Regions from separate parts of the Syntrophomonas erecta subsp. sporosyntropha genome, predicted to be linked through region 2. Evidence: a T-box and tRNA genes for the amino acid it is inferred to sense, from the RefSeq annotation. Region 2 holds a T-box; the other holds one or more tRNA genes.
The links. A T-box is a leader RNA that pairs with one kind of tRNA and senses whether it is charged. The one in region 2 lies ahead of pheS (phenylalanine--tRNA ligase subunit alpha), so its partner is inferred to be a tRNA-Phe.
Positions count from the first base shown of each region.

Region 1: it encodes a tRNA-Phe, which carries the amino acid that the T-box ahead of pheS (phenylalanine--tRNA ligase subunit alpha) is inferred to sense. The anticodon was not compared.

Region 1 is NZ_AP042459.1:2,103,340-2,117,236, reverse strand. It holds gene ACZ5Q0_RS10320 (site-specific DNA-methyltransferase) at 1-1,114, opposite strand, end outside; gene ACZ5Q0_RS10315 (DUF4391 domain-containing protein) at 1,117-1,743, opposite strand; gene ACZ5Q0_RS10310 (C-terminal helicase domain-containing protein) at 1,737-3,176, opposite strand; gene ACZ5Q0_RS10305 (phospholipase D-like domain-containing protein) at 3,188-3,931, opposite strand; tRNA gene ACZ5Q0_RS10300 (tRNA-Leu) at 4,555-4,643, opposite strand; tRNA gene ACZ5Q0_RS10295 (tRNA-Cys) at 4,792-4,867, opposite strand; tRNA gene ACZ5Q0_RS10290 (tRNA-Gly) at 4,980-5,054, opposite strand; tRNA gene ACZ5Q0_RS10285 (tRNA-Phe) at 5,068-5,143, opposite strand; tRNA gene ACZ5Q0_RS10280 (tRNA-Asp) at 5,148-5,223, opposite strand; gene ACZ5Q0_RS10275 (hypothetical protein) at 5,397-5,585, shown strand; gene ACZ5Q0_RS10270 (NAD(P)/FAD-dependent oxidoreductase) at 5,733-6,617, opposite strand; gene ACZ5Q0_RS10265 (cytochrome b/b6 domain-containing protein) at 7,210-7,860, opposite strand; gene ACZ5Q0_RS10260 (4Fe-4S dicluster domain-containing protein) at 7,841-8,848, opposite strand; gene splB (spore photoproduct lyase) at 8,987-10,096, shown strand; gene ACZ5Q0_RS10250 (asparagine synthase-related protein) at 10,100-11,536, opposite strand; gene ACZ5Q0_RS10245 (glycine betaine ABC transporter substrate-binding protein) at 11,839-12,807, opposite strand; gene ACZ5Q0_RS10240 (ABC transporter permease) at 12,830-13,552, opposite strand; gene ACZ5Q0_RS10235 (betaine/proline/choline family ABC transporter ATP-binding protein) at 13,542-13,897, opposite strand, start outside.
Region 2 is NZ_AP042459.1:307,709-326,655, forward strand. It holds gene phoU (phosphate signaling complex protein PhoU) at 1-498, opposite strand, end outside; gene pstB (phosphate ABC transporter ATP-binding protein PstB) at 511-1,272, opposite strand; gene pstA (phosphate ABC transporter permease PstA) at 1,392-2,219, opposite strand; gene pstC (phosphate ABC transporter permease subunit PstC) at 2,207-3,094, opposite strand; gene ACZ5Q0_RS01455 (phosphate ABC transporter substrate-binding protein) at 3,556-4,416, opposite strand; gene pnpS (two-component system histidine kinase PnpS) at 4,536-6,311, opposite strand; gene ACZ5Q0_RS01465 (response regulator transcription factor) at 6,304-7,008, opposite strand; gene ACZ5Q0_RS01470 (uridine kinase family protein) at 7,453-9,135, opposite strand; gene pheT (phenylalanine--tRNA ligase subunit beta) at 9,338-11,395, opposite strand; gene pheS (phenylalanine--tRNA ligase subunit alpha) at 11,445-12,467, opposite strand; T-box leader at 12,509-12,751, opposite strand; gene ACZ5Q0_RS01485 (TrmH family RNA methyltransferase) at 12,918-13,697, opposite strand; gene rplT (50S ribosomal protein L20) at 13,756-14,109, opposite strand; gene rpmI (50S ribosomal protein L35) at 14,146-14,340, opposite strand; gene infC (translation initiation factor IF-3) at 14,340-14,870, opposite strand; ribosomal protein L20 leader region at 14,888-15,034, opposite strand; gene thrS (threonine--tRNA ligase) at 15,215-17,125, opposite strand; gene ACZ5Q0_RS01510 (DUF445 domain-containing protein) at 17,149-17,751, opposite strand; gene ytxC (sporulation protein YtxC) at 17,905-18,828, opposite strand.

The DNA of each region.
Region 1 (13,897 bases), 940 kb from region 2:
CATAGTCTAACTGTTTGGCAAATGTTGCTTGATTCCAACGCCAACCTCTATCAGGTACTTTTGTAGATTCCCCTGTTTTGGGATGAATCACATCATATCTAGGGCCAAAAGTATCGGCGTTCGGCCAGCTCATATTGATTTTCCCCCAAGGTTCATAATCTTCATCAAGATTATTGTATAAGGTTATTCCTCTGTCATATCCTTTTTTATTATAAAGGTGTTTTAATTCAGCCTCTGCATCTGAAATAGAAGGTCGTTTCCTTTTGAAGGAATCTATTAATTCATAAATATCCTCTATTCCATCTTTTCTCATAAAAAATTGACGTTTATTATTTGCGTTTTTTACATAAACAAGTATATATTCATGTATGTTCCCAATACCTTTGTTGTCGTTTTTAGGTACTCTTTTATTCCAGGTTATACAATCAGCATAGTTACTTTTTCCAAATATTTCATTACATACTTTAATTAGGTTTTCTGATTCATTATCATCAATACTTAGAAAGATGACTCCATCATCGGTTAATAAATCCTTAGCCAATTTGATTCTCGGATATATCATATTTAACCAGTCAGTATGAAACCGGCCATTACTCTCGGTATTCTGTACCAGCCTATTGCCTTCTTCATCATACTGTCCGCTGTTAGCCAGATATTCATTAGTATCCTGTGCAAAGTCATCCTCATAAACAAAATCATTTCCGGTGTTATAGGGTGGATCTATGTAAATCATTTTTACTTTACCGAGGTAAGTTTCCTGTAATAATTTAAGCACATCCAAATTGTCTCCCTCTATATAGAGGTTTTCAGTGTTGTCAAAGTCCACGCTTTCCTCCCGGCAGGGGCGTAGAGTTTTAGCAATAGGGGCATTAGCCAGTAGTATCGATTTTTTCTTATCTGGCCAGGTAAATTGATAGCGTTCCTCCGGGCCTTCTACCACCACATTGGAAAGCTCCTGGCGCAGTACATCAAAGTCAATTGCGGATTCGACGATGGCAGTACCATCTTTCTTATAACCCCTAATGACTTCAGTCAGTGCATTGGGGAACAGTGCGCCAATTTTTTTTATATTCTCATCTACTTTATTTACCGAGTGCATTTTTAATTTATCCATATTTATTCTCCTTTTTCTTCAGCTAATGTTTTCTTTAAATTCTGAAGCTGGGTATATAATTCAAATCTCTTTTTAGGTTGTTTTTCGATACGAGAAAGCCGCTCTAATTTTGCTATTTTCTTTTGCAGCCTCAGAATTGTATCCTGTTTTTTTAGCTTTTCAGAAATGGATAGACTATCACAAGTAGACCCTAAATCTTCTTGGAGGCCAATCTGTTCAATAAATCCTTCCCAGATATCGTCAAGCTTAAGACCTCTAACATTTAGCTCAAGGTCTGCAAGGGGCCCCCATTTTGTCGTGTAAAGCTTGTTGTAATACAAGGCCAATTGCCCCTGGTCTCTAAATTTTATTAAAAATAACAGTTTATGTGCATTTTGCCGGGCTATATTCTCTATAATTCGATAGTCCATTTCCGGTTTTTTCAGTTCAATGGAGAGCACAAGAATTTCGGATATCTCCCCATCTTTTTCAATATTTAAAGTGTCTGGTGCCAGCTTGTACTCCATGACAATACGTTTGATATCGGATACGAATTTTTCTCGTACTTCACGACTCAGTGTCAATCGTTTATAAAATGCTTCTTTCGGCATGATGCGCCCAACAACAGCCTTGTTTGGGAAAATCAGCATCTTATCACCACCATAAAGCAGATCAGTTCAAAATCATCAAGACCTGAAATGTTACCGGTCAGGAAAGTCGTTTGCCCATCACCGAAAAAGCTGTCCAGATCACTTCCTTCTTTTACAGTTATTATTGATGAAATGGCACTTTGGAGTAAACCAGATACACGATCCATTTTTTTGCCATCATTAGTAGCATGATTAAAGATATGACAAGCATCCATATCAGGTGTATTTTTACCACGCGAAAGGCGGCGCATAATATCTAGTATGGCCTTAGGCTCCAGATGATTGCAAACGACCTCACCATCATCACCAATATATACCATATAAAATGGATGGAGACGGTTTTGATTTTTAGTGTCGACTGCTTGGTTTACATTTTTCAATACAAAAATCACCCCGGGCTTTTCACCGCGCACTACTGCATGGATACCAAATGGAGTCTGATCCAAGTTCGGATGTTCCTTTATGTATGCCAGCAAGTCCATACGGAATTCACTTAAGCCCAAATCCATAATAGAGATACCAGTAGTCATTTCTTCTAGGTCAATCACTTCATTCTGCAGCTTTTCCAATTGCTGACGGCGATAGGACAGATCACCGTTTTCATCATGATTTATATAGTCATCATCACCTGTAGATGTCATAATAGAAATCCGCATTCTCGCTTCTACACGGCTTTTTAGATTTATATAGTCATCCAGTTCTAAATCAGGCCAGAAGTTCACCAGTTGTATCACTGAATTTTTACTCCCGATGCGGTCGATACGACCAAAGCGCTGGATAATTCGCACCGGATTCCAGTGAATACCATAGTTAATGCAATAATCGCAGTCCTGAAGATTCTGACCTTCGGAAATACAGTCGGTAGCAATCAGGACATCAATTTTGTGATGATTATTGGGCATTACTAGGGATTTCTCTTTGGAAAGAGGAGAAAAACAGGTCAAAATTGTATTCATATCAATTGGGAATTTCGGAATTGTCGTTCGTCCGTCAATTGACCCGGTTATTAAAGCGCTGTTTAAGCCAAATTTAGCTTTTACAAACGCACTCACATTTTTATATAAATACTCTGCTGTATCAGAGAAGGCTGTAAATATAAGAGCTTTTTTATTTTCAGGGTTAATAGGATTGGTAATTTTATTTTCTATAACATTTAAAAGCTTATTTAGCTTATAATCGTATTCTGGCGTAATATCTTCGATCATCAGAATTAGTAATTCAAGAACTTCCAGATCAGCGGACAAATCACGCTGCCATGAAAGGTAGTCCATATCACATAAATCAATCGTGAATTTTTTACCTACATTAAAAATATCCATGTTCTGATCATCTAGATCAAGGTCACCAAAATCGTTTACATCTTGCACGGCAACATTGGTATCAGACCGAAAGTCTTCAATGAGTTCCAGGGTTTCATAGATCTGGTTAAACATACGCCTTACAGTCAATATAGTTTGTTCCAGATTAAACTCGTTTGGAAACCGGTTGCTTCATTAGGTAGGACATCTTCGGAAATATCCTCAAGAAACTCGCTAAAAATATTGTTGAGTGTCATAAAATAAATAAGTTCAGCAGGATTTTCCTGATAAACAGCAGATATATATTCGACGACTTCATCCGTAACATCCTGAAGTCGATCCTCATCATTCCATATGCTATCGAACAGGCGAAAATATTCACTACTAAATGGAGCCTCAAATTTATTTACCATATCATGGATATTATTGCCGCATTCGCAACCAATATCAACGGTTGTGAATCCGTTTAAAGGCATATAGGTTAACTGTTGATCAGTTGTTTGAATATTAAGGAATCCCCCCATGCTATCCTGGGTGGCGTTTGATTTAAAGATAACCTTCTTACGAATCCAATCTGCACATTCCCGGGCAATTGCTTTTTGCGTCAGTTCATTCCTTAACTTTACCTCAAATTTAGTACCATAAAGGCTTCTTTCCCTATGTAATCGCGGAATATAAAATTCACGTTTTTCCTTAGGAAACTTTTCAGTGACAAATGTGGGCGAGGTAAAAATAAAACGTAAAGAATCAATATTATTTAACTGACGCTTCAACTCCCTGTAGGCATAAATAGAAAAACAGGCGGCCGCAATAGAAATACGGCTTCCCGGCGTAAGTACCCGTTCTAAATCATCTTTTACGATTTTTGTTACGTTATTAAATAATTCCACATGCTCCCCCCATAATCCCAGGCAGAATAATTCCATAACACCGTATAATTGCAATTATGTCTACAATTTTCACGATATCCGAAATGTCATTTCAAGACCTTGAAGATTTGACTAAACATATTGACTGCCAAATTTTTATCTTTACTAAGTTTGGTAAACTAATGGCAGCTCATACTCCTGTCTATATATGTCTTTTGTCTTTATGTCATGGTCTATAATATTCTTGAAATTAATAGTCATGAGCGTCATCTAATCCTAAGACAATTTTAGCATATTTTGACATAGAACTAGGAAGCTCCTCATAGTATCGCCAAAGATACCGGGCATGATTTTAGAACCGTACGCAGTTATGTAGCTGCCTGATCCGTGGCAAGAATACCTGGCAGATCTGGACTGTTTATAGTCTCTTAATATCGTGCCATAAACAGTAGGGCGTATTTTATCGTTACTGAAAGTAGATACCAAAAATTATTACACTAACCAAATAATATTACTACCGCATGGGATTCGCGACTGTGTTTTAAGTGTGAAAAGCGCTTACGATGTTAATCGTAAATGTCCGCAGAAACAAAAAAATTCCCAGGTTATTCATAGTGAAAACCTGAGAATTTTTAATTCTTAGATGGTGCCCGAGGCCGGGGTCGAACCGGCACGAAGTTTAACCTTCGCGGGATTTTAAGTCCCGTGCGTCTGCCTATTCCGCCACCCGGGCATAATTGCTTTGCGCAGAATATAGTTTATCACGGTAAAAGGCATTTTGCAAGATAGGATTTGCAATTAAGACAATTTAATTGACACCAGTGATAAAATCCTTAAAAGATCATAAAAGCCCTTATTAAAAGGGCTTAGTTTACTTAGTATGGAGGGCGGGACCGGATTCGAACCGGTGAATGGTGATTTTGCAGACCACAGCGTTAGCCACTTCGCCACCCGCCCAATTGCGCTCAGCGCAGGTTCAATTATATCAACTTTGCCCTTTTATTGCAACTATTCAAAAGTGATCTTAAGAGCAAAATAAAAGCGTTACCCTAGTAACGCTGTATTTACATGGAGCGGAAGACGAGATTCGAACTCGCGACCCTCGCCTTGGCAAGGCGATGCTCTACCACTGAGCCACTTCCGCTTAAGTTAGTTAATGGTGCCTCGGGGCGGAATCGAACCACCGACACGAGGATTTTCAGTCCTCTGCTCTACCGACTGAGCTACCGAGGCTTAATGGCGAAGCCGATGGGATTTGAACCCACGATCTCCGGCGTGACAGGCCGGCATGTTAACCGCTACACCACGGCTCCGCAACGATGTTTATTATAGCATCCGGTTCTTTATTAGTCAACCTTTCTTAAAGGTTTTTACTGCGAGTACTAACAGTACCGGAGCGCTTATTTATAATACACTAATTTTGAACAGATTTCAACAAATAATTATCCCCTAGACAAGAAATACTACTCACAAGGAGGTGCAGTTTATGCCTTTAAATAATCGGATAGGCCGTCCCATTGAAGAAGACCCGATAACAGCCATGGCCAAAGGAAAAACAAAAGGCAGCTTTGCTAATGCACTATTTGGAGCCACTGATGATTTTTTCTATGAATTTGGAGTCATCGGTCCCCCTAAACGGCAGCCAAAATCAACCGAAAAAGATGAACAGCCTTAATTAAAATACCTGTGTATTTTAATTAAGGCTAAAACAAGGGTTTAATGAAATTTCCCCTTACCGTACCCTTTAGATGCCCCTTAAAAAAGTTATCCCTACTCCTGGAGCGCAGTGTTAACACTGCCTTGGCACCATACCAGTGCTGTATTAACGCTGCCTGGCATCTCTCATCTGTGAGGCATAGCGGGCAGCGTTTAATCCTGCTACCTGCCCTTCTCCAACCGACTTGGCTACCTGATATGGGGCTCCAGTACAGTCTCCCGCAGCATAGACGCCCGGTAGATTCGTTTCCTGAGCACGGTTCACCTTGATATGGTTTTTATCCAGTTCTAAGCCAGGTATCAATCGATCAGGAGCCGTTTCTCCTCCCAGGATAAATATTCCCTCAACTTCAATAACCCGGCCATCCTTAAGTTCTAGTCCATCAACAAAATCTTCTCCCACCACATGAGAAGGTTTTCCATCAATAACTGTAATGCGGGGATCAAGAGCGAATTCCTTTTCATAGAGAGGCAGGTAATATACCTGCTTACAGATCTCGGCCATGAAGTTAGCTTCATGTTCACCCTCATCACTATAGGCAATAATCAACACATCCCTATCCCGGTAAATAGGCCCATCACAGGTAGCACAGTAACCTAAGCCTTTCCCTAAGAATTCTTCCTCCTGGGGCAGGGTAGGTTTATAAGGTATCCCAGTAGCTATAATGATGGTACGAGTACGGATGATTTCATTATCACACAGAATATTATAAATACCTTCATCATCCTGGTTAATCATCTCCGCCTTGGTGGAGGTTATTTCCAGGTCCATGCTTTTAGCATGGTGCATGAACCGGTCCAAAAGTTCCTCCCCGGCAATTCCGGGGAATCCCAGGTAATTATCAATCTTTTGTGCTTTATGTAAAGGAGGACTGCATATTTCAGCACCGATTACTACTACCTTTTTGTTCCTGATATTAGCGTTAATAGCTGCCGAAAGTCCTGCTGGCCCGCAACCCAGGATAGCCAGGTCATATAGATCATATTTCATGGATAACATCTCCTTAATTGTAATAGATATATTCCTTCGCCCAAAATTCAGCGAAATTAATCCAGTGCTTTGGGGAGAAAATTCAACTTGCCTCCCTACTTATCCCCGCTATTCTCTATTAGTATCCCCATTTTTCAGTTTACCGGACCTCGGTTCAAAAACCTTAATATCCTACCGATTTTATAACTTTGAATTTACTCAGAAAATTTATCCAGGGATGCCACCCTTCATATTATAGAGTGGATGATAATTTGGTTTAAGATCTATTACCACATTATATTAGCAAAGGTTTACCGGCTTTCAAAACATGTTTTAATAAAAATATCATATTCCATCATAGGCCCTTAGTTAGGTTCATAAAGATTCTTTTTTATCTACCGGGGAAAACGGGTAGCTCACCATAGACCGCCTAATTCACCCCTTAGCAACCATGTCAGCCCATCATGAATCCATATTATAAAATATAAGCCCGGGAATAGTTTTTGACAGCTGACTTGAATTAATACCAGACAGGGGAAACAGCTGACCAAGTTTAGTGTTTAAATACCTACTTTAATATTATCGATCTTCCCCCTGCTACCATTTATTTTTACTAATTAATCTTCTCTAAACGGGCCAGCCATTTACTGTGTCTTCGAGCTACATATTCCTTATCAATTTTCCCGGTAAACATGCTGGCCACCAGGGGGCGATTATCTTTAATGAGAAAGGCCAGCAGGTGTATAATAATAGATATTAAAAGGATAACGGTAAATATATTGTGTATTTGGGCGGTCCAAAAGGCTGCCTGGGCTGATAAATTCACCCCGGGTAAATTTTTATAAACTTTAATCAAACCGGTAATAATAAGAATCGCAACTGATCCGGCTGTAACTGCAAAAGCTAGTCTTTGTTCAGCTAGGTATTTATCATTTTCCGGTTCCTCGGCTAAGCCTACCATAGACGCAAAAATCTGAATAGATTCCTTAAAATCTCCCCTCCTTGGCAGGATATCAGTACTCCGGGAGCCAATCAGATAGGCCAAAAAATAAAAACTTACAAAAACCAAAATAATGGCTGCTATATAGTGAATGTTTACCGTAATTAAAAAGTCACTGGACCATTCTAAACCAGCTATCTTATCAACATTATAACGCCTGTAGACGGGCATCTGCCCAAATCCCGTAAAGATCAACGTAAATATGGACAAAGCTGTTACCCAATGGATAAACCGTATGACCCGGTTATGCCTTAGTATTTTCATCAGCTTCCTCCCCCTTCATAGTCCGGTAAACACTTAAACCTGCTGCCATCAAGCCCGCTACCGGGGCAATAACAAAGGCTTTTGCCAGATTACCTGGTTCATCCAACGGATTTTCTACTCCTACCGGCATAGCTGGCCGACCAGGTTTACCATCTACTTCTTGTTCCCGAATGGCTTCATCTATTGCTTCAAAAGGCACTTTGGAGAGATAGAAAGTAGAGGTTCCTCCATTTTCTTTATCTCCGTAAATATAACCCTGGTTCTTTTTAGCCCACTCACCAGCATAACTGCGCATTTCTTCTTTGGGACCAAAATGGATAGCCTGGTTAGGACATGCTTTAGTACAAGCCGGCGGCTTCCCTTCCCTGATTAGATCAATACACATATCACACTTATACATAACCCCGCCCCCAGCATATTTAGGGGCAACTTCCCGGTACAAACCTACCCCCGCCTGGCGCTGGGGAATCTCCCAGGGACATACATCCCGGCACTTGGCCCCGCCAAAACAGGCCTCCGTATCAATAACCACGGCTCCCTCCGGAGTTTGATTATTGACACCAAAAGGACATAGACCTGAGCAGGGAGCATTATCACAGTGCATGCACCGCCGGGGAACGTGTATTTTTATTTTTTGCCCCTTATGTTCTACCTCCAGGTGCTGAACATAAGTCCAGTTATAGGGTGTAAGCCGGTTAGTAACCCCTTTCTTATCTGACCAATCTTCATGTTTCTTTTGCGGCCAGTAGTCCAAAATAGGCTTTTCCGGTTCCGGAAACCGTGCCTGGTTTTTGGTCCGGCAAGCTGATACACAACGAGGTGTATCCCGATCCGGGCACCCATCACATCTGGTCAAATCTATTACAGTAGCATATTCTACAGTCGTTGCCATTCCTGCCATAGCTTTACTGGTGCCACTCAATACTGTAGCTGCTGCTACACCGGAAGCCGCTGCTCTTTGAATAAATGCTCTTCTGGTGATCGCCATTTGCCTTACCTCCCCAATTTCATTGCCCATACCCCCTAGGGGTATATTTATATAATAGGCACCTATTCCTATTTTGTCAATAAGTCACTGCAAATTTTTTATCTATTTATTTATGGACCGGGCAAGATAATAATATTGTTGACCAGAGATTATAACTACCAGCCAACCATAATAAGACAGTTAGCCAGTGTCGGAAAGAGAGTGATAATAATGGTGATTACCAGTATTAATAGGATTAAGCGGGTTTTTTTTGAAAGAGAGGCTTTAGAATATCCTATCGGTAGGCAAATGCATAAACAATTTAAAGGCCAAGGAATTGAAGTGAGTTTTTTACAGTCACACAACCGGGTGACTGGTATCCCAGGTAAAAACCCCCGGGAAGCTTTTTTTCAGGGTAAAAGCACTCTAGTGGTAGGGGTACGCAAAACCCTGGACTTTGCAACCTGTAAACCATCTGCCCATTACCAGTTGCCTTTGGTTACCGGCTGCCAAGGTATTTGTGAATACTGCTATCTTAATACCCAGCTGGGTAAAAAACCTTATACCCGTATATATGTAAATGTAGATGAAATTTTATTACAGGCACAAAAATACATCGATAACCGTAAACCGGATATAACCCTATTCGAAGCTGCGGCAACTTCTGATCCAATAGCAGTAGAGCCTTACAGTGGTTCACTGGCCCGGGCCATTGATTTTTTTGCCGCCCAGGAATATGGGAAACTTCGTTTTGTGACTAAGTTCCCTTATATTGATAGCCTGCTTAATTTAGATCACCAGGGTCATACCCGTATCCGCTTTAGTATTAATACTCCCTCGGTAATTAGCCGTTATGAACACCGAACTCCGAACTTATCCCAACGTTTAGACGCCTTATCTCAGGTGATTCAGCATGGATACCCCGGAGGAGTAATTATCGCACCCATAATATTAGATCCTGGCTGGGAGGAGGATTATTTAGAACTTTTAACTAAATTACGCCAGGAAATCCATTACTCCTGCGATTTAGACTTTCACTTTGAAATCATTTCCCATCGTTTTACCAGCCGGGCACGCACTAATATTATACAGGTATTTCCTGAGACAAATCTCCCCATGGACGAAGGAACTGACCGCAGGTTTAAATACGGTCAGTTTGGCTATGGTAAATATGTTTATACTAATGAAAAACTCCAGATAATGAAGAATTTTTTCTCTGCTGAGCTGGACAAACTTTTTCCGGGGGCTCCGGTAGATTATATTATTTAGGGATTAAACCGGCTGCCAGCGACCAGTAACCTCGGCTAGTTCTTGTTCAGGAAAATAGTGATGAAAAATTTGATAGTAATATAATTCCTCTTTGGAATTCAGTATTAACTCCTCACTGACTATCCTTTGCTCGGTAAACTCGTTATCACCTATTTTGGTGGCTATACTTGTACTGAGAACATCAGCAGAACCTGAACCATGACTAAACTCCACTTTAGGACGCCAGACAATATCCTCGGGCAAATCATCACGAAAAGCAGAACGCAGTATCCACTTTTCAATATCTCCCCCTTTTATTTTATATTTAATAGGAATTTTACCGGCCAGATCTATAAGTCGGAAATCCATGAAAGGTAAGCCCACATCCAGTCCATAGGCAGCCGTCATCCGATCTACCCTTTGCAGGCTCATGCTGTGGGCTTCTGCCAGAAGTTTATTAAGCTCGGCAGCCTGCTCACTCTGCCCTTTACGTTTCAAATAATCATAGCCGCCAAAGAGTTCATCAGCACCTTCCCCCATTAGAATAAATTGAATTCCTGACTCAGCTGCCTGCCGGGAAGCCAGATAATTGGCTACCGCACTGCGTACCAGGGATACATCAAAAGATTCCAGATGATAGATTACCGTAGGTAGAATTTCATATATTTCCTCAATGTCCGCAATATATTCATGATGGTTGGTGCCGAGGTACCTGGCTACTTCCCGGGCATAAAACTGGTCCTGTCCCTGGTCAATCCCTACCGTAAAAGTGTGTACTTCCGCACTATGTTTACATGATAAAGCCGCTAAAATACTGCTATCTAGTCCACCGCTAAGAAAAACCCCTATCTGGGACCCAGCATGGCATCCCGGTACTACAGCATTTTCCAGGATCGCCCTGATTTCACCTGTAATTACCTGGCAATCTAAATCTTTAACATTTAGTGAAGAATGTCTGCGGGATTGCCGGAAGCGATAAAGTTTTCCTGAGCTATAACAGTATCCTGGAGGAAATGGTTCAATATCATGGCACAGACCACTTAAGGCTTTAGCCTCCGAAGCAAAGCAGAGTGAATCACCATAACGACCCCAATACAAAGGTTTGATACCATAGTCATCCCGGGCCGCCAGAAATGCATTATCATCACCAGCTAACAGCAAGGCAAAAGAACCGCGCAGGTCGGGTATAAAAGCTTCTTCTTTAAGGTTAAACTGTTTCGCGATATCAATGGGATCAAGATAGTCGTCAGTTTCATCACTTAGAATCTGCCCATCCAGAGCCAAAGCCGTATTCTGATCCAGAAATAGACCGCTATGAGCAGAAGTATTACCGGCCAGGCTCACCTGGCCCCTGCTGTTTTGCCAGTAAAAACTCCCCCTTCCCCGATGTTTAAGTTTTTCAACCATCTGGGCATGGAGTTTGCAGGTACTAGGCCCATAAATCCCCGATATTGCACTCACAAATATATTCTCCCTTCATATAAAAAAGGGGCTGGCTTGTACAGCTCGGCCCCTTTATTCCCTTAAAAATTTTTTTGATTCCGCTTTAAAAATCCCTATCTACTGTTTTGGCAAGGCAAGTATTAATAGGTAAAACAGCATGGGCAGGCAGTAAAAAAACACCCTGTCAGTGTGAAGCATTAAAAGAGTTATGCTTTCTCTATTGGAGCCGTAATTTGTTAGATGCCCATTAACGTTGTATAAATAAGCGAAATCTTTTTAAAAATCATATCATGGTAGTTTAGGGATAATTTACAAGATATTTATTTGTTAGCCTTTATGACCTCCGCCAGATCACTGAGGGTCTCAATATTGTATGCCTCGGCATCTGTTTTACGCATCATTAAGGTATAAGTGTTATCAAATGGTGCATAATCCAGCCATACCAGGCCCTTTTTGGCATCGGCTTGTTTAACCTTTTGGTAACATTCCTCTGGATCGGTAATAGCCTCCTCATTGCCCATATAGGTTAGCCAGGCTGTACCGGTATACTCCCAATAAAGGTCTATTTCATTTTCTTCCAGAGCCGTTCTCACTACTAGACTACCATTCAGGCCGGTATGGTCTTCCACCTTAAAACCTTCATTTTCCAGCACTTTAATAGTAATTGCACCTAATAGGAGCTGTTCGGTAAACTCTTTCGATCCTACCCTAATGGTACCTTTATCAGCCGGAGGGTTCTTTTCCTCAATAAGCCCTTCTTTAAGAAGCCATTCCCGGGCTACTGCTTCCGGTTTCTTATCATCAACATCAACTTGCTTGTTTAAATCAGTCATAGTGGCTGTATCCAGTTTTTTACTTATCGGAGCTAAGATCTCTTTTAGTTCGGGATGGCTTTCCAGCACTTCCTGTCTGATTACAGGAGCAGGATTATAAACCGGGAAGAAAGATTTATCGTCTTTTAGATTTACAAGACCAAAAGCAGCAATGCGACCATCAGTAGCAAATCCCAGAGCAACTGGCACTTTATCATTTTGTAATGCACCATAGGTTACCCCCAGATCCATAACTTGCACATCGTCAAACTTGAAATCATATACTTTTTTAAGCTCGGGATATCCATCCGGACGTACAGAAAATTCGTGGTTGGTAGCTAACACCCACTTATCAATAGCCTGGGCATCCCCCTTTTGATCAATAGTCTGACCTCCGCCGCAGCCCATGACAAACACTGACATAATACTAAGCAAAACAGTTATAGTAAATATCTTTATGAACTTATTATTTAGCAAAATAAATCCCTCCCTATATTTATTAGTATTCGGCAGTCCGTTTTTCCAATATGGCCAGAATATGATCGCATATTATGGCTAAAAGCGCACTTAGAATACAACCAGTTAAAAGAAGCGGCAGCCTTTGTACCATGATTCCTGTGACAATTAAATCCCCATATCCTCCTGCTCCTACATAAGTAGCTAAGGCAGCAGTACCCACATTGACTACTACCGCAGTTCTAACCCCTGCTAAAATAACAGGTGCAGCCAGGGGTAACTCAATCCGGGTCAGTCTACGGACAGAAGGCATCCCCATCCCCCGGGCAGCTTCCACAACTCCCCGTGGAACACCTTTAATTCCCGCATAAGTATTCCGCAAAATCGGCAGTAAAGAATAAAGCCATAGAGCAAAAACGGCCGTATTAAATCCCAGACCTAAAATGGCGAAGAATAAGGCTAGAATTGCTATACTGGGAACTGTTTGACCAACATTAACCACATTTTCAATAACGGCACCTATGCCCTGGAATTTTGGTCTGGTTAGCATGATTCCTAAAGGAACTGCGGTCACTATAGCAGCTATAGAAGAGACTAATACCATGACAATATGCTGTTTGGTCAGTAAGAAAATCTGATCATACGTAATGATACGAGCTGCCATTCCCCCTCCCGGGTGATTAACAAAATATATGGTAGTAAAAATACCCATAACTGTGAAAAGTACCACCGGTCCCCAATCGCTGATTATTCTTTTAAGCCGCATCGTCTTTCATCAACTCCAGTAAACAGGAGAAAGTTATCAGCCCACAGGGGGAGTAGTTGTCATCGACAATTATCACATAGCGTTCCCCGTAATTAAGCATAGTCGCCAGGGCATCACCCAATGTAGCCTCTGCATCTATTACACACCCACCTGGTTCCATAACATCTGCAACTCTAGCCCGCTTTTTTAAACCGGCCAGGATATTTTTTGTAACTATACCTACTAATCTACCACCATCATCTACTACAGGCACAGCCGGGAATTGTGCTCTAATCAGAATATCTTTAGCAGTATCCATTGAACTATTTACCTTTAGGGGGTGAACCGGCTGATTTTTTATTACTT
Region 2 (18,947 bases):
TTCCCGGAAAACCTGATCATGTAAAGCATCCATTTCGATTTCCAGTGGAATTATTTCCATAGCCATACTGATATCCTCATCAATAAATGCATTCAAAGCACTTTCAATCATTTTTTGGGCCAGTTTGGCCATCCGGGGTATATCTATTAATGGTTTAATATAGGTCTGGGTATGCAAATCGATGGCTACCCGGGCTATATTCTCAGCATGATCGGCCATTCTTTCCAGGTCAATAATAATACGTAATGAAGTTCCGACCAGCCTGAGATCGCTGGCCATAGGTTGTTTAAGTGCTAAAATTCCTAGGGATTTTTTCTCGATATCAAGTTCCATTTGGTCAATTATCTCATCATTATTAATCACCTTTTGAGCTAATTGGGCATCTTTTCTTACCAATGCTTTAACAGCATTATATATCTGATCCTCCAGGAAACGGCCCATCTTTAATATTTCCTCTTTAAGATTATCCAACTCCGGTTTTAATCCTTCACCAACCATCTTTACCCCTCCTTAACCAAACCGCCCGGTGATATAATCCTCGGTTCGCTTATCCCGCGGATTCACAAACATTTCATCGGTGCGGTTAAATTCTATTAAGTGCCCATTTAGGAAAAAGCCGGTATAATCTGATACCCGGGCTGCCTGCTGCAGGTTATGGGTAACAATCACTATCGTATATGCCTTTTTAAGTTCAGTAATTAATTCCTCCAGTCGGGCCGTAGAAATAGGATCGAGGGCTGATGCTGGTTCATCCATAAGGATAACCTGCGGTTCTACGGCCAGTACCCTGGCAATAACTAATCTTTGCTGCTGTCCTCCCGATAAACGGGCCGCAGATGAGTACAGACGATCACCTACTTCATTCCACAAGTTAGCAGCTTGCAAACTCTTTTCCACTATCTCATCTAATTTACTACCGCTTTTAATCCCATGAATTTTAGGACCGTAAGCCACATTATCGTAGATCGACATAGGAAAAACCGAAGGTTTTTGAAATACCATCCCTACCTTTTTACGCAGGGCCACTACATCCACATCACGCTCATAAATAGGCTGAGCGTCAATATACACCTGTCCCTTGATAGTAGTTCCTTCGATTAATTCATTTAAACGGTTTAAGGTTCTTAAAAAAGTCGACTTTCCACACCCAGAAGGACCTATTAAGGCCGTAACCATATGTTCCCTGATATCCATGTTAACGCCATATAAAGCCTGAAACTGCCGATAATAAACTTCTATATCCTTACTGCGCACCTTAATTCTATCTTCCATATGCATTCCCTTTCATTACTTTTCTCTTACATATAACATCCTAAAACCTAATGATCTTAGCCAACCCTTTCCCATCCGGCTATCCCAGATAATTACACCAAAGGCTGCGACATCCTTATCTAGTGTGATAAGCGGCGCAGGCTTAAATTAGCCAGGTAGTTTATAACCATAATAAATACAACTATTAAGAAAGCGGTAGCAAAGGCTCTTTCCATAGATAAACCTTCCATGGCCAGAACATATAGGTGTACCGACATGGTACGGGCGGGATCACTTAAGTATACTGGCATCCCCAATGAACTTCCGGCAGTTAAAACCAGGGCCGCGGTTTCTCCAACTGCCCGGCCAATGGAAAGAATAACTCCGGTTATAATACCTGGCATAGCAGCTGGTACCACTATTTTTCTAACCGTTTGCCACTTACTAGCCCCTAGTGCCAGACTGTTTTCCCGGAGTTCATGAGGAACTGTTATTATAGCCTCTTGAGCAGTACGGATTATAGTAGGCAAAATCATTATGGACAAAGTTAAACTACCCGATAATATTGACCAACCCAGGTTAAGAAATATAACAAAAAAGACAAATCCAAACAGACCAAATATTATAGAAGGAATACCAGCCAGGGTCTCTGCCGTAAGATTTACCAGTTGAGCAAATCGATTGTTACGACGGGCATATTCCTCTAAATAAATGGCGGTACCCACCCCCAGTGGTATAGCGATAAATAAAGATAACATAGTCAAATACAGGGTACCTATAATTGTGGTGGAAATACCGCCTTCTTTCCCAGCCCGGGATGGAGCTTGTAGTATAAAATCAAGATTTATAAAAGCTATACCTTTGATGACGATGTATCCAATGATGGTGGCCAATATCCCTACTATGATTACTGCCGATAACCATAATAGTAAAGTCATTAATTTTTCCTTGTTAATTAGTGCTCCCATTTACTCCCCGCTTTCACCGATAAGTTAACCATAAGATTAAGAATCACTATGAAAACAAACAAAACTGCTCCGGTGGCAAAAAGTGCGGCCTGGTGATCACCTACCGCATAACCCATTTCTAAAACAATATTACTGGTCATAGTTCGGGTAGGCGATAAAATACTGTCAGGTATTATAGCGGCATTACCAGTAACCATGACTACAGCCATAGTTTCCCCTATGGCCCGGCCTATGCCCAGAACTACCGCGGTGATTATTCCCGAACGGGCTGCGGGCAACATAACATGCCAAATAGTTTGATAATGGGTAGCTCCTAAGGCCAGAGAACCATCTTTGAATTCACCAGGTACAGCCAAAATAGCATCCCGGGTTATGCTGATTATAGTAGGAAGAACCATTATCCCCAGTACTATAGCTCCTGCCAGTATACTCATACCATTCCCCCCCAGTTTCTCGCGAATAAAGGGAACAATAATTATTAATCCAAAGAATCCGTATACAACGGAAGGAATACCAGCCAGAAGCTCAACCAGTTGTCCCAGGACTCTTCCTATCTTATTTGGTGCTATTTCTGCCATAAAGACAGCTACCATTAACCCTAAAGGAGCAGACCATATCAGGGCTGATAAAGTAACTAGTAATGATCCCACCAGCATGCTGCCTATACCAAACGATCCATTAGTAGGATTCCAGTTAAAATTAAATAAGAACTCTTTAAAACCTACTTTTTCTATAACTGGAACACCCTTGGCAAAAATAAATAGTGTTATAAGGATAATGGCTAATACAGAAACCGCCGCACTCAGCATAAGCAGCTTTTCCACCAGAACTTCACCCGTCTGGGGGGGGTTCCAGCCTTCTGCTTTTGCCAGCATCCCACCACCGCCTCACTTTTTTTCATTTTCATGACTTCACCTGCATACAATTTCACTATTCATCACCGACTCCTATTGCATTTGTTAACCTTACAATAGCATTAGTATGTTAAATACCTGGTTAGGTAGTTTTAAGTTTTTCTCTGCTAAGTATTAAAATATTGTAAAATTTTAATAGCCGGATTTAACGCTCCCCCGCCCTTTTCTCCTGCACAAATTACCACACAGTTAATAAAAATTCAGGCAGGGAATATTTCCGGCCGCCCTAGCGGTTTAAGGGAAATACTATCTTTACAAAAACGCCAAAAAATCCACCATTAGGTGGATTTTAAGTCTACGAGTTTATTATAACCAGGTCAGACAGCAGTTTTTACCTCTACTATGCCTAACCAACAATTTGTTGGTCTTGCGACTATAAAACCGCTTAGCCAATATACCAGCTCCCGGTAAGTATAGCCCGGTTATTTAATGCTGAAAGCCCCTTCTTCCTCTATAATTTTCTGCCCTTCATCACTAAGAACGAAATCGATGAAAGCTTTGGCAAGACTATCAGCTTCGCCTTTGGTGACATAGTTAAAAGGCCTTTGAAGTTTATAACTACCATTCTTAACATTTTCTATACTGGCAGCTACCCCATCAATATTTAACAATTTAACTTCATCAGTTACAGTCGCCAAAGATATATATCCAATAGCATTCCTATCTCCCGAAACAGTCGTCCTAACTGCACCAGTAGAATTTTGCACAATGGCCGAATTAATAATATTTTCCTTTCCCATAATAATATTTAAAAAAGCATCCCGGGTACCAGATGACTCTTCACGGGTGACTACTGTAATAGGAGCATCTTTCCCACCGACATCCTTCCAGTTTTTAATATTACCCAGGTAAATATTCTTTACTTGCTCAGCAGTTAACCCTTCCACTTTATTAGCTGGATTTACCACCACTCCTATTCCATCTAAAGCTATGGCATAACCGATAACCCCCTGGGCAATCTCTTCATCTTTCAGTTCCCGGGAAGCAGCCCCGATATCGGCCGCACCGGAAACAGCCGCCGTTATTCCCTGGGTGGATCCCCCGCCCTGAACGTTAACCTGAACACCGGAATGCCTGCTCATAAACTCTTCTGCCAGCACTTCACTGAAAGGTTGAACTGAGGTCGATCCGGCAATATTGAGAGTACCAGAAAGCTGGGTACCGGCTTGCCTTTGATCATCGCTATTTGCCTGGCCGCATCCACCTATTACTACTATCGCCGCCATTAACAGACCTATCAAAAAGTAACTGGCCGCTCCCCTTCTTTTTTTCCATGTAAACAATTGTTCTTCCTCCTTAACATTTATTATTTGTTAATAAGAAGATAACATCTGTGTGTTAAGCTACCAGTTACGCGGTTTAAAGATTTTGTTTTAGAAATGTAAAATATCTGTATAAGCCACTACTTTTTAAGATTTCGGGGAATAGTAAAGAAAAACCGGGACCCTCCCCCTGGTGGGCTGTCAACCCCGACCTGCCCGCTGAGATTGTCCACCAGATGTTTAACAATAGCCAACCCCAGACCAGTCCCACCCGTCTTTCGGGAACGAGCCTTATCCAGCCGGTAAAACCTTTCAAATATCCGGCTTGCCTCTGCTTCAGGAATTCCTTCCCCATTATCTTCGACACTAATTATTACTTGATCAGGTTCTTCCTGTAAGCGTATTGTTATATATTTCGGTTCCGGCGTGTATTTTATAGCATTGTCCAGCAGGTTTGCCAATACCTGAATAATTAAATCGCTATCTGTTTCGATAATTACCTCCTGAACAGGTAATTCGGTAGTTATATAAAGCTGTTCACTTTTATTTTGCTGCTTTACCAGGTCAATGTTGGCTAATATTAGGTGTTTCAGATCCACCGGCTTTAAATTGAGAAATGGCTTTTCCGATTCCAGGCGGGAAAGCTCTAACAGTCGATTGATAATCCGATTGAGGCGCTGTGCTTCATCATATATGATCTTAGAAAACTCCTGAACATTAGTATTTGATCCCCGGCTTTCTTCCGTTAAGGTTTCGGCAAATCCACTAATAGTAGCTACAGGAGTTTTTAACTCGTGGGAAACATTAGCCACAAAGTCTTTGCGTATCCGTTCCAGTTTTTTTATTTCGGTTATATCGTTAAGTACCACCAGTACCCCTTCCAGGATGTCTTTTTCACGGTTAAGAATAGGAACAGCATTAACTTCAACTACCCGCTCTGTATTTAGATGCTGCAGTATAACCTCCTGGCGAATAGGTCGGCATCTAGCTTTTACCCGATCTATTAACTCTATCAGATGGTAGTTGCCGATAAATTCGACATGTTTTTTGCCCGCATAATTGCCATCAGCATTAAGGAGTTCTAAAGCCATAGGATTAGCATAGGTAACCCGGCTATCAGAACCGACCATGAGAATACCGTTTATAGTATTAGTAAGCAGGATTTCCAAGCGGTTATTAACCTCTGCCATTTCTTTTATATTGTCATCCAAATAACCGGCCATATTATTCACTGCTTCTGCCAGCACCCCTAACTCATCATCATGCTGGTAGGAAACCCGGCATTTAAAATTACCCCGGGCCATATCCCCTACCGCTTCAGTTACTTCCTGCAAAGGTCGGGAAAAACGCTCTGCTACTGCTATACTGATGATACATGCTACTAATCCGGTTATGAATATGGCCATTAAAAGAATGATCAGAACATTTTTATATAGTGCCTCTACTTGCTGAATAGGTTTGGCCAGCCTCACTGCCCCTTTAACATAACCATTATCAAAAGGAACCGCAACATATAACATGCGGATGTCGGCTGTATCGCTACGACGAATATCTGCCCCTTGTTTACCTTGTAAAGCTTGGTGTATCTCCGGTCTGGTGTGGTGAAATCCCATATTAGACGGATCAAATTGCGAGTCTGCCAGTACCTTTCCCTGGCTATCTACAATGGTTATCCTGCTATCGGTATGAAGGGCAGCCTTATCAGTTATTTCCTGTAAAAACCCGGCATTGGCTTGACCCTGATTAAACCTGGTCATGTCAGCTACCAGTACTGCCTCATAAGCCAGGTTGGACCGTATCTGGTCCAGGTAGTAGTTTTTAAACCACAGCGACAGGATGATGCCAGTTACCACTAAAACTGTAGCTATTAAAATCAGGAAAGTCCCGGTCAAGCGCCAGCGAAACGAGCTACGCATTATAGTCATTCTCAAACTTATAACCTAGTCCTCTAACAGTCTTTATATAATGGGGATTTTTAGTATCATCCTCAATCTTATCCCTGAGTTTACTTATATGCACATCTAAAACCCTGGTGTTCACGCTATCAGCATAATCCCACAGCACTTCCAGCAAATAATCACGTTTTAGCACCTTCCCCTGGTTGCGCAACAAAATGTCAAATAATTCGTATTCCTTCAAGGTTAATTCCAGCAATTGGTTATCTTTAAATATTTCATATCGCTGCGGGTAAATAGTAAACCGACCTTGATGAACTGCTTCCTCTTTCAGATCCGGTAATTTTATCTCCGGTAACCGGCGTAAAACCGCCTTGATTCGAGCTAGCAGCTCTCTTACGCTAAATGGTTTAGTAACATAGTCATCTGCTCCCAGTTCCAGCCCTACTACCTTATCAATCTCATCGTCTTTGGCGGTTAACATAATAATCGGGATTTGATTGTTTTCCGATCGGAGTTCCCGGCAAATCTCCAAACCATCCTTACCAGGTAACATGAGATCTAATATAATTAAATCGGGATTTTCTTCTTTTATTTTTTTCCAGGCCTCATTGCCATCATAGGCCCAAACTGTGCTATACCCTTCTTTATTCAGGTTGTAAGTAATGAGTCTTACCAGAGATTCTTCATCATCCACAACCATAATTTTCCCTTTCATAAAACACTCTCCTCAATACCTGTTCCATTTAATTTGAGTTTAGCATGACCTTGAACCCTTTTCCAATGCCTGCTAAAAAGGGGGCCATTTCGTTTTATTGCCTTGGGTTCTCCCAATTACCTGTTTTTTGGTAGGACAGAAGGATCTTTTTTGTTTCCCATCGGAACAATCGGGTAGGAGGCCATCCATTATTTGAACGACCGGCCTCCCGCACCGTAGGTACCGTTCGGTATACGGCGGCCAAAGTTTACCTCCGGCTTCCTTCAGCCTGTACCCGTAGGGTGATTCCACCTCGCGGTGGATACCCTTGCCCTTGGCTATGTACTTGGCACTATCAACCCGGGCTAGGAACTTCCAACCGTTAGACTGCGCCTATGCCGGGCGTACCAAAAAAGAACCAGGAATTATATTCCTGGTTCTTAAAGTTTATATTGTTTTTTAGTTTTAGTTTTTAAACCAACTTCCACCTACAAATTCACGTAAAATCGAATTTGGGGGAACCTGTTCTACTGGAGCAGTACGGAAATAGCTTAGGAAAGAGAGTAATCTCTGAGCCTCCATATATTCGGGATTTTCCGGTCCGATTTCTTCCAGCAAGGGCTGAACAAATCCCTTTAAAATCGATAACTCGTAAACTAGTGAGGAATTAAACATAACATCGGCTTGCTCCTGGAAGGGAAAAATATTTTTTTCTTCCCCGGCCCGAACTGATGGCCAACGTTTGATAGTAGATAAAGCACCATAACCCCTGGTCCGGGCATCGCGTACCATCCGGCGAATTAACCTGCAATCAGTAGTAGGTATCCGGTTAGTACTATCAATATTAAGCTGAGTTAAAGCACTAATATATATCTTGAACTTTTGTTCCGGCGGAATTAACCAGGTTAGCCGGTCATTAAGTCCGTGAATCCCCTCAATAATGATAGGTTCCCCGGCCGGCACCCGTACAAGCATTCCCTGGGGTTCAGTAGTACCCTTCTTAAAATTATATATAGGTATTTCTACTTTCTCACCATTTATCAAGCGCTGTAAATGCTCGTTAAAAAGATCTAGCTTTAGAGCTTCCAAAGCCTCGAAGTCGTATTCTCCCTTATCATCCAGGGGAGTCTTATCCCGGTCTATAAAATAGTTATCCAGGGATATTGATACCGGTTTACGCCCATTCACCCTGAGTTGGATAAGCAAACGTTGCGCAAAAGTAGTCTTACCCGATGAAGAAGGCCCGGAAATTAACACCAGCCTTACCTGGGGATTTTTACAAATCTGATCGGCAATAAAGGCTATTTTTTTCTCATGCAGGGCCTCATTGACCCGAATAATATCATTAACCTCCCCTAGGATAATGCTCTGGTTAAGTGAAGCCACATGTGGTACAGCCAGCATATCAGACCATTCTTTGGCTTCATGGAAAACATTGGCCAGCTTAGGTTGAGCAATATAGGGCCTTAAAGTCTCTGGGGCTTCCTTTTCCGGGGTTTGCATAATAAATCCCGGCGGGTAAGGTAGAAGACGAAATATGGGTGTCATGCTGGTACGTGGCAACATATACCCATAAAAATATTCGTGGAAACCATCTAGTTCATAAATATCTTCTTGTTTTTGTTCTGTACACCTGAACTTTAACAGGTTAACTTTATCTATCCTATCTTGCTGTTTAAAGATACGGCAGGCTTCCTCCCGGTCAACCGTCTTTTTCCGGATAGGCAGATCCTTTTCAACTAATTCCTGCATACGTTGTTCCAATAATTTTATTTCCTGCTCACTGGGAATCCAATCTGCAAACTCACAGTATAAACCATTAGACAAAGAATGTCTGATTACTAAAGCTTGATCCGGGAAAACATCCTGGGCAGCCTTAATCAGTAAAAATGAAGCACTACGCCGGTATATCTGTAGCCCTGGTTCACTATCCATACCTACTATCTGCAAATCACAAGATTGATCCAGCTCATGGTATAAGTCTATTAATTCGTTTTTTATTATTACGGCCATTACTGGCTGGGATATTTTTTCCTGAATCACAGCGGCCAAAGCTCCGGCAGTAGTTCCAGCAGGAACATTATAAGTTCCTACCCCGTCTACCCTAATCTCTATCTGGTTTTGCTCATTAATATCTGCTATAGCCACAAGCGCAAACCTCCCCCACAAATTATGTTTCTATTATATAACACTTTGCGCAACTGATTAAGGTTTTTCGGGCATTTGATCTTTTTTATAAGATTTAAAAAGATTTAATAAAAAAGGCATACGCGTAAAATATGGGGTAGCCCCCCTTTTTTACGGTATGCCCTGTTTGGTAACCTTTTCTGTTAGGTATGGGTCCTTAATCTCAACGCAAACTGGCCTGGACCTTATCCTGCAGGTTTTCCAGGATACTGTCCATAAGTGGGTTAATATCCTGGTCTTTTAATGTGCGCTCATCCGACCGGAAAACCAGGCGAAATGCCATGCTCTTTTTCCCCGCCGGCACCTGTTCACCAGTATATAAGTCAAAAACGGTTACTTCCCGTAGCAAAGGACTATCAATAGAACGAATTACCTTATCTACCTGGGCGGCAACTATTTGCACGGGAAGAATTAGTGCTATATCCCTTTCAATGGAGGGATAACGGGTAATATTCTCCCGCATCTTTTTTTGTCCTGCCATCTGGTAAAGGGTCTCAATATCCACCTCAAATGCACAGACAGAAGTTTTAATTTCAAACTGGTCTAAAACTCGGGGATGAATTTCCCCTATTACCCCCACCTCCTGGTCCTGGCATCTGACCATAGCAGTTCTTCCGGGATGATATCCGGATACTTGAACAGGTAAGTACTCACATTCCGGTACTCCTAGCTGTCTTAAAATATTCTCCAGTATCCCTTTTAAGAAAAAGAAATCCATTTTCGTCTGTCGTTTGAGCCAGTTATGCTCACTGCTTCCCGCCACAACAACACCTAGTTTTAATTTTTCCTCCGGCAGCATAGCAGCAGTCGGGTAGAACACCGAACCAAGTTCAAAAAAAGCCAGGCTGTCATTCTTTTTAGCTAAATTACGGCTAATATTTAGTAATAATCCCGGTAATAGCAAGGTACGCATTACGCTGTAATCTTCGGAAAGGGGATTAGCGATTTTTACAACTTTCCGCAAAAGACTATCTGCCGGCAGCATTAACCAGTCAAAATATTGTGGGTTAATAAAACTATAGTTGACTACCTCATACATAGTTTTTGCAGCCGTATCCTTTACCTGCTGGCGGAACTTCTGGAAACTATTAAACCCACCCTGGGTCGTATGACCGGAAGGCAGATCATCTGGAATAGAATTGTACCCATATAGGCGCGCTACTTCTTCAATAAGGTCGACTTCTATTTCAATATCGGGACGATAGCTGGGTACAGTCACCAATAGTTGTTTTTTCTTCTCTTTTACCCCGAAACCTAATCTGAGCATATACTCCTTTATTTGCGCTGTGGTAATACTGGTACCTAGTATGGTATTAACCTTGTCCGGTCGGAGCACTATCTCACGAAGTTCCCCGGGCTGTGGATAAACATCAAAAACGCCCTTGACCACCTGGCCACCACCTAGTTCCTGGATTAAGCCGGCGGCCCGATCAATAGCGAAAATTACTCCATTAGGGTCGACTCCCTTTTCAAATCGTATGGAGGAATCACTGCGTAGCCCCAGCTTGCGTGAAGTTTTTCTAATGCTAACCGGCTCAAAATTAGCTGATTCCAGCATTACATTAACTGTTCCATCGTTAATTTCGCTGTTTTCTCCACCCATTACTCCAGCTAGTGCTACTGGACACTCTCCGTCGGTGATCACCAGCATCTGTTCATCTAATTGCCGCTTAACTCCATCCAGAGTGGTAAAGGTCTCATTTTTCATGGCGGTACGCACATGAATTTCTCTCGGTTCATTCCCCAGCAAATCGTAGTCAAAAGCATGCAAGGGCTGATTAGTCTCTAGCATGACATAGTTAGTAATATCGACTATATTGTTAATCGGCCTGATACCAGCATGTAGTAGTGCTTCCTGCATCCATACCGGTGACGGTTTAATCTGTACATTTTTTACCAATCGGGCTGCGTAACGACGACATAAGTCAGGAGCAGCAATCTTTACATTAATATAGTCTTTGATATTTTCCTGGTTTTCTTTTAGTTTTATGGCCGGCAGCCTTAAAGGCTTTCCATTTAAAGCAGAAACCTCCCGAGCCAGGTTTAAAAGACCCATACAATCTCCCCGGTTGGGAGTAAGATCTAACTCTAAAACTACATCCTCATCGATCTTCGCCACCCCTTCGATTGCTATTCCCGCCATGGTCAAACGGTGGGCTAACTCCTCTGGCGTCCAATCTATATCTACGTATTCCTTTAACCAGTTAAAAGAAACACTCATCTTTTTACCTCCTAAAAATCCTTTGGGGAATCATCCTGCCGAAAGGATGTTAAAACTGTTTTAAGAAACGTTTGTCATTACCAAAAAAGAGGCGCAAATCGTTTATACCGTATTTAAGCATAGTAATACGCTCAATACCTATCCCGAAGGCGAATCCGGTAACTTCCTCAGGGTTATATCCACCATGTTCTAAGACACGCGGATGAACCATTCCTCCTCCTAAAACCTCTAACCAACCAGTATTAGAACAAACCCGGCATCCGCTGCCTTTACACATTACACAGGAAACATCCATTTCCGCACTAGGTTCAGTAAACGGAAAGAAACTGGGCCGATAACGAACCCGCACATCTTCCCCAAAAATCCTCTGGGCAAAAAGCATCAAGGTTCCCTTCAGATTAGCAAAGGTTACATTGCGATCTATTAAAAGTCCTTCGATCTGATTAAACATAGGCGAATGAGTAGCATCATCATCTTTGCGGTATACTCTACCAGGCACTATAATTTTTACGGGAACCTGGGGAGCTAATTTCTCCATAGTTCTTACCTGCACCGGCGAAGTATGCGTACGCAGTAAAACTTCTTCACTTATGTAGAATGAATCCTGCATATCCCGAGCCGGGTGGTTCTTTGGTATATTCAAGGCTTCAAAATTATAATAATCAGTCTCTACCTCAGGCCCTTCGGCAACCGCAAAGCCCATACCGGTAAATATATCAATCATTTCTTCCAATACCAGGCTAAGAGGATGTTTACCCCCACTTAAGATTGGTTGCCCGGGCAGGGTAACGTCAATAGCCTCTTTAGCCAACCTAAGATCCAATTCCCGCTGCTTTATCTCTTCAGCACGGGAGGTAATTAGGTTTTCTAAATCTCCTTTTAACTGGTTGGCTACTTTGCCCACCTCAGCCCGCTGTTCAGCAGACAATTCTTTTAACCCCCTGAGCAGCAGGGTGATTTCTCCTTTACGCCCTAATAACTTAACTTTAAAGTCATTTAATTCATCCACATCACTTATTTGATGCAGCGCTTTTCTGGCATTCTGTTCAATTTCTTTTAGCTTATCCAGCATTTAACTCACTCCCTAAGCAGAAAATAAAAAGACTTTCCTCCCCAAGGGACGAAAGTCAAATTCGCGGTACCACCCTCATTAACCAGACCCCAAAACCTAAATACAGCCTAGCTCACTTAAGGGCCGGTAACGGCGGCTTCCGGATAGATCTACTTTCAATAAATGATTTCAATCCCCTGCTCCCGGGTGAATTCGCTAACCCTTTCCCTAGCAGTACTCCCAGTCTATGATACTGCCTCCCTTAAGTTCCCAGATTAGATACTTGTCCCGTTCATCGCATTTAATGTCTATTGCGTAATGATTCTCTTATACAACAAATAGTATATGATGCAACCGGAATTCTCAAAAAGCTGCCAAAGGCTATCAGCTTGTTCTAGCATAGACTGGTCCACCCTTCCATTGGTATGTAGGGCCGAACTAAAAAAATTATAGCATAGCATGCCCAACCGTTCAAGGAACAGCCCTTTTCTGCTGCCAGGCCTCTGCGAGAATTATAGCACATGCAACCCCTGCATTCAAAGAATCTACGGTTTTCTCTATTGGAATTTTAACCATATTATGTAACCTGCTAATAGTAGAGGGACTTAACCCTCTGGCCTCACTACCAATAGCAATAATCGTCTTACCAGTAAGATCTGCTTCATACACACTGGTGGCCGTACCTGCAGCGGCAGCACCAATGAACCGAAACCCATCGACGATCAACTGGTCAACTTGCCCTTCATCCACATGATAAAGGGGCATATTAAATATCCCCCCCATACTAGCCCGTACCACTTTCGGGCTAAATGGATCCACACAACCTGGGCTTAGTAAAATTCCCTCTACCCCTAAAGCCCAGGCCGTCCTTATAATGGTTCCTAAATTGCCTGGGTCAGAAAGATGATCTAAATAAAGCAGGTGCCCTTTAGTGTAAAATTGCTCCCAGTTATAGGAGGGCATTTTAACTACTGCCCCCATACCCGGTGGAGTATCAGTATCACTTATATAATTAATCAGACCCGCTTTTAAGACGCAACACTCTATACCAGCTGGTAAATCGCCTGCAAAGTCGGGAAAAACATTTTCATCTATAAAAATTCTTACAACGGCATCCTGGTCGCGTAAGGCTTCTTGCAGAAGCTTATCCCCTTCGATAAAAAACATCTTTTCCTGCTGGCGATGTTTTTTAAGTTTTAAACTGGACGCATGCTTAACCAGCTGGTTATCCCGGGAGGTTATATACTTCACATCATCTCACTCCATAAGCAAAAAGTATGGCTTAAGCCATACTTTATTAACAGTTCTATTAACAATTTTTCTTGGCTATTTCCGCTAACTCGGTAAAACCACCGGGATCAGTTATCGCCAGTTCAGCTAAAACCTTACGGTCTATATCAACTCCAGCTACTTTCAAACCGTGAATCATTTTACTATAAGTAGTGCCATTATCCCGAGCTGCAGCATTAATACGGGCTATCCATAGCTTGCGGAATTCTCTTTTCTTTAACTTTCTATGAATATAGGCATACTGACCGGATTTCATAACCTGTTCGTTGGCAACCCGATATAGTTTAGATTTGCTTCCCCGGTAACCCTTGGCCATTTTTAATATTTTTTTATGTCTTTTATGGGAAGTGACACCACGTTTAATTCTAGGCATCGTCTTTGACCTCCTGTATCACAATATTGATTTTTTCTAATAAGGAATCAGCTTAGAAATCCTTTTTACTTCTGCATCGCTTACCAAGCCCAACTTGCGCAAATTGCGTTTTCTTTTGGGACTTTTACTGCCAAGCAGATGGCCGGCATAAGCTTTAGAACGTTTAATCTTACCGCTGCCAGTCTTCTTAAATCTTTTTGCGGCTCCTCTATGGGTTTTGGTCTTAGGCATTAGCCTTCCTCCTTTGCATTGTCAATCTTTGGTACAAGAATACTTACCATGTTTCTCCCCTCGATCTTGGGGGGCTTTTCCATTACAGAAATATCAGACAATTCCTCTACCAGCTTCAAGGACAGTTTTTGACCCAATTCAGGATGAGTAATTTGTCTGCCTCTAAACATGATAGTCACTTTAACTTTATCTCCAGCATCCAAAAACTTCCGGGCATTTCTAGCCTTAACCTGAAAATCATGTTCATCGATATTAGGACGCATTTTCACCTCTTTAACCGAGATGATTTTTTGTTTCTTCCGGGCCTCTTTTTCCCGCTTACTTTGCTCAAACTTAAATTTCCCATAATCCATTAACCGACACACCGGTGGCTTAGCCGATGGAGCTACTTCCACCAAATCCAATCCCCGTTGTGCTGCGATATCCAGAGCTTCACGTATAGGTACTATTCCCAGTTGCTCCCCATCGTCACTTACTAGCCTTATTTCCCTGACCCGGATATCTTCATTGACTCTCCAATCCTTGCTGATAAGCAGTTCACCTCCTGAATAAATAAAAAAAGCGAGTTTTTAAAAAACCCGCTTCTCAAATACCGTTAATTTGCTTTAGCAATAATGCCAAAGCAAACCTTGCTCAACGAATACCTTACGAACTTGAAGTTGTAAGGTGAGAAGCGAAGCTCCTACTTAGTACCGTTACGAGTATAGCACATATCTAATAGCTGCGCAATGGGGTATTCCTAATTAGGGAGATAATTAACGGTACTATTTGTATCCCCTTACTATCCCCATACAGAATAACATTGGGGGCAAAAGTATCTCCCTTTTGTCCCACAAGGCTCCTGGTTGTTTTCTCCTAAATTTATCCTGGTCAATTAATCCATAGCCTTGGTACTTATTTCTTCCTTTAGCATACTAATAAACTCATCTAAAGGCATCGCTCCCATATCTCCCTGCTTGCGGCGACGCACAGCCACAGTTCCCTGGTCAATCTCTTTATCCCCTACAATAAGAAGATAGGGGATTTTTTGTAGCTGTCCTTCCCGGATCTTATACCCTATTTTCTCACTACGAGCATCCATTTCTACTCTGATACCGGCCTTATCCAGTTCATCAACCACTTGCTGTGCATAGCTTGCCTGCCTTTCTGTGATAGGCAGTACCCGCACCTGCACCGGTGCTAACCAGGCAGGAAATGCACCAGCATAATGTTCGGTCAGTATACCAATAAAACGCTCTATACTACCGTAAATAACCCGGTGAATCATCACTGGCCGGTGCTTTTCTCCGTCCTCTCCAATATAGGTAAGATCAAACTTTTCAGGCATTTGAAAATCGAGCTGAATAGTTCCACACTGCCAGGTGCGATCCAGAGAATCCTGCAGGTGAAAATCTATTTTAGGGCCATAAAATGCACCATCACCCTCATTAACCTGGTATTCCAAACCTTTCTCATTAAGAGCCTGGATAAGAGCGTTGGTGGCAACTTCCCAAATCTCATCTGATCCCATAGCCTTTTCAGGTTTGGTGGAAAGCTCCACATGGTAAGAGAAACCAAATACATTGTAGAATTTATCTACCAGATCTATAACCCCTTTTATTTCATCGATAATCTGGTCCGGTAACATGAAAATATGGGCATCATCCTGAGTAAAAGCTCTTACCCGCATCAATCCATGTAATACACCAGAAAGTTCATGACGGTGAACCAGTCCCAGTTCGCCAATACGTAGGGGAAGTTCTTTGTAGCTGTGCAGGTTTTGCTTGTAAACCAAAATCCCTCCCGGGCAATTCATGGGTTTTACTGCAAAATCCTGTTCATCTATACGAGTAAAATACATATTCTCCTGATAATGATCCCAGTGACCTGATCTTTCCCATAACTGGCGGTTAAGTATAATGGGAGTACGAATCTCATTATACTTAGCCTTATGATGTTCTGCGCGCCAGAAGTTTTCCAGTTCATTACGTAAAATCATCCCTTTGGGAAGGAAAAAGGGAAACCCTGGACCTTCATCAAGTACCACAAATAAGCCCAGCTCTTTCCCCAGACGCCGGTGGTCACGTTTCTTTGCTTCTTCTAATTTATGCAAATATTCATCCAGCATAGACTTTTTGGGAAAAGAGGTAGCATATATACGCTGCAGCATAGGATTCTTTTCGTTTCCTCTCCAATATGCTCCCGCCAGGCTCATTAACTTGGCTGCTTTAACTTTGCCGGTAGAAGGCAAATGCGGTCCAGCACACAAGTCAATAAACTCACCCTGTTGATAAGTGCTTATGGTGGCATCCTCAGGCAGATCTTCTATTAATTCCACTTTAAAATCTTCGCCCTGTTCCGCAAAAAACTCCTGGGCTTCTGCCCGGCTCAACTCTTTTCTAATAAAAGGATAATCAGCCGCAATAATATGGTTCATTTCTTCTTCTATACGCACAAAATCATCAGGAGTAAAAGTATGGGGACTATCAAAATCATAATAAAAGCCCCTGTCAATAGAAGGCCCGATGGCCAGTTTAGTATCCGGCCACAACCTCTTTACTGCCTGAGCCATTACATGGGCGGTCGAATGCCGATAAACCTGGGCTGCCCGTGGATCATCAAAATCCAGGAACTCGACTTGGCCGTTCTCATGTATTGGTTTATTTAAATCGGTTAGGTCACCGTTAAAAATAGCTACCAAAACATTTTTAGCTAATTTGCGGCTAATTCCCTCCGCAACTTGCAACAGGGTAATCCCTTCCGGGTATTCCCGCTTACTTCCATCCTTTAATTCAATGGTAACCATATAAAAAAGACCTCCTATAATTTTCAGTGTATAGGAAACAATATCAGGATCCCCACCTGTATAATACCGATGATAAACCCCAATATACCACCCAATAACTCAATAAATCTCAATTCCGTTGAGGATACTCCCCGAATCATCTCCTCAAGCTGGTCTAAATCAAAGGCTCTAATCTTATCCTCGACTATTTTTTTCACCTGTATATCCTGTTTAAGATGTTCCCGCCCCGATTCTATAGTTTGGTTGATAATACCAGGAGCCTCCTGCCGGAGTGATTTTTCCATAGTATTCCTAATTAATTGTACCACTTTACCTGGCACTATGCGGGGTATCACGGCTTCGATTTTTTCACCTAATACAGTATTAAGGTTGTTCATTATCTTAGCCTGAATGGGCGGCGTATTTATATGATCTATAATTTCGTCCAGGGAAAGTAGCTGCTCTTCAACCAATTCTCCTATGCTAATAGCAATCTGTTCCTGGCGCTTAGGTAATAAACCGTGTAAGGTGAAAAAAAATAAGTTTACAGGCTTTTGGGGCCAAAATAAAAGTTTAATGGCCAGTATATTAGTAATATAGCCTATTAGAGCACTTATTACCGGTATAGCTATGAGCTGATAAAGCATATGACCACCTGTTTCATGATTACTTACTGAGCATATCAAATTTTGTTGGCGCTAGCAATAACTCGCCATTTTATTGGCCTTTAGCGAAAATACACCAGCAAAAAAGCCAGGAATTTATCCCTGGCTTAAAAATTTACAGTACCCCACCCTTATTTAATGATGCCGGGTATCTTTAGCATAAGGCCGACAGCGTTCACAACCATTACATATAGTAATTTTCTCCTTAAACACTTTTTTAATAGTTTCAACTGCCGTTGAAGTCATAATTTCCAGCACATTATGGAGAATTATTCTTCGTGGTGCAATAGTAATAAGGATGCTGATTAATATATCATCAAAATTAATTTCGTTTAAAAGCAGATCATCTAAATAATAACTCATGTATTTTTCTTCTATCTCAATGCCATTACCATCCCATAGATAGAAATCACCCTCATTACCCATCATAATATTAACTTCATAAATCTTAGGTATCTGGGTATCGACAAAATATCGTAACAGGGTTATAAAATCATTATACTCCTTTTCATTTATTAATTCTTCTACAGCCATTTCAACAGCAAACCTGACTTCAGTAAGATAATCAGGTAGTCGGAAATTTATAAATCCTTCTACGGTTATCCGTGAATTATGGTTTATGTGTTCAAAAGCCTTATGACAAATACGATTTTTCCGGCCGTAATTCATCAATAAATTTAAACTTTCATTATCATTAGAACGCCGTAAAAACTGACTGGCCTTATTAAAGATAATACTTTTTTCCCCAGCAGTTATATTTCTACAGCTACGTTGAATCTCTTTTTGAATTAATCTGGCTTCCCAATGATTTAAAATATGTTCGGCTAATAGTTCTGCTAACTGATGTTTAAAAATATGATTAATATCTTCGTCACGAAAAACTAAACCTGGTTTACTCCCTGCCAAAGCTAGAAAAAGCATATCTATACCCAGGTCTGGCCTTTTATCTTCATGAATTGAGATATGGTAACCCTGCTGCCGAATCCATTGAAAGCGCTCTTGCACCTCCATAATGGGTAAGCTATCGCTAATCGTAGTAATTTCAAATTCATAATTCATAGGTACAGCCTCCCAAACTCAATTAGGATAGTATATTATATGATGGCCGGTTTACCAATATTCAATGCCGATAATGCCAGGAAAACCTGGTATAAATCGAGATTAATAATAATTTTACC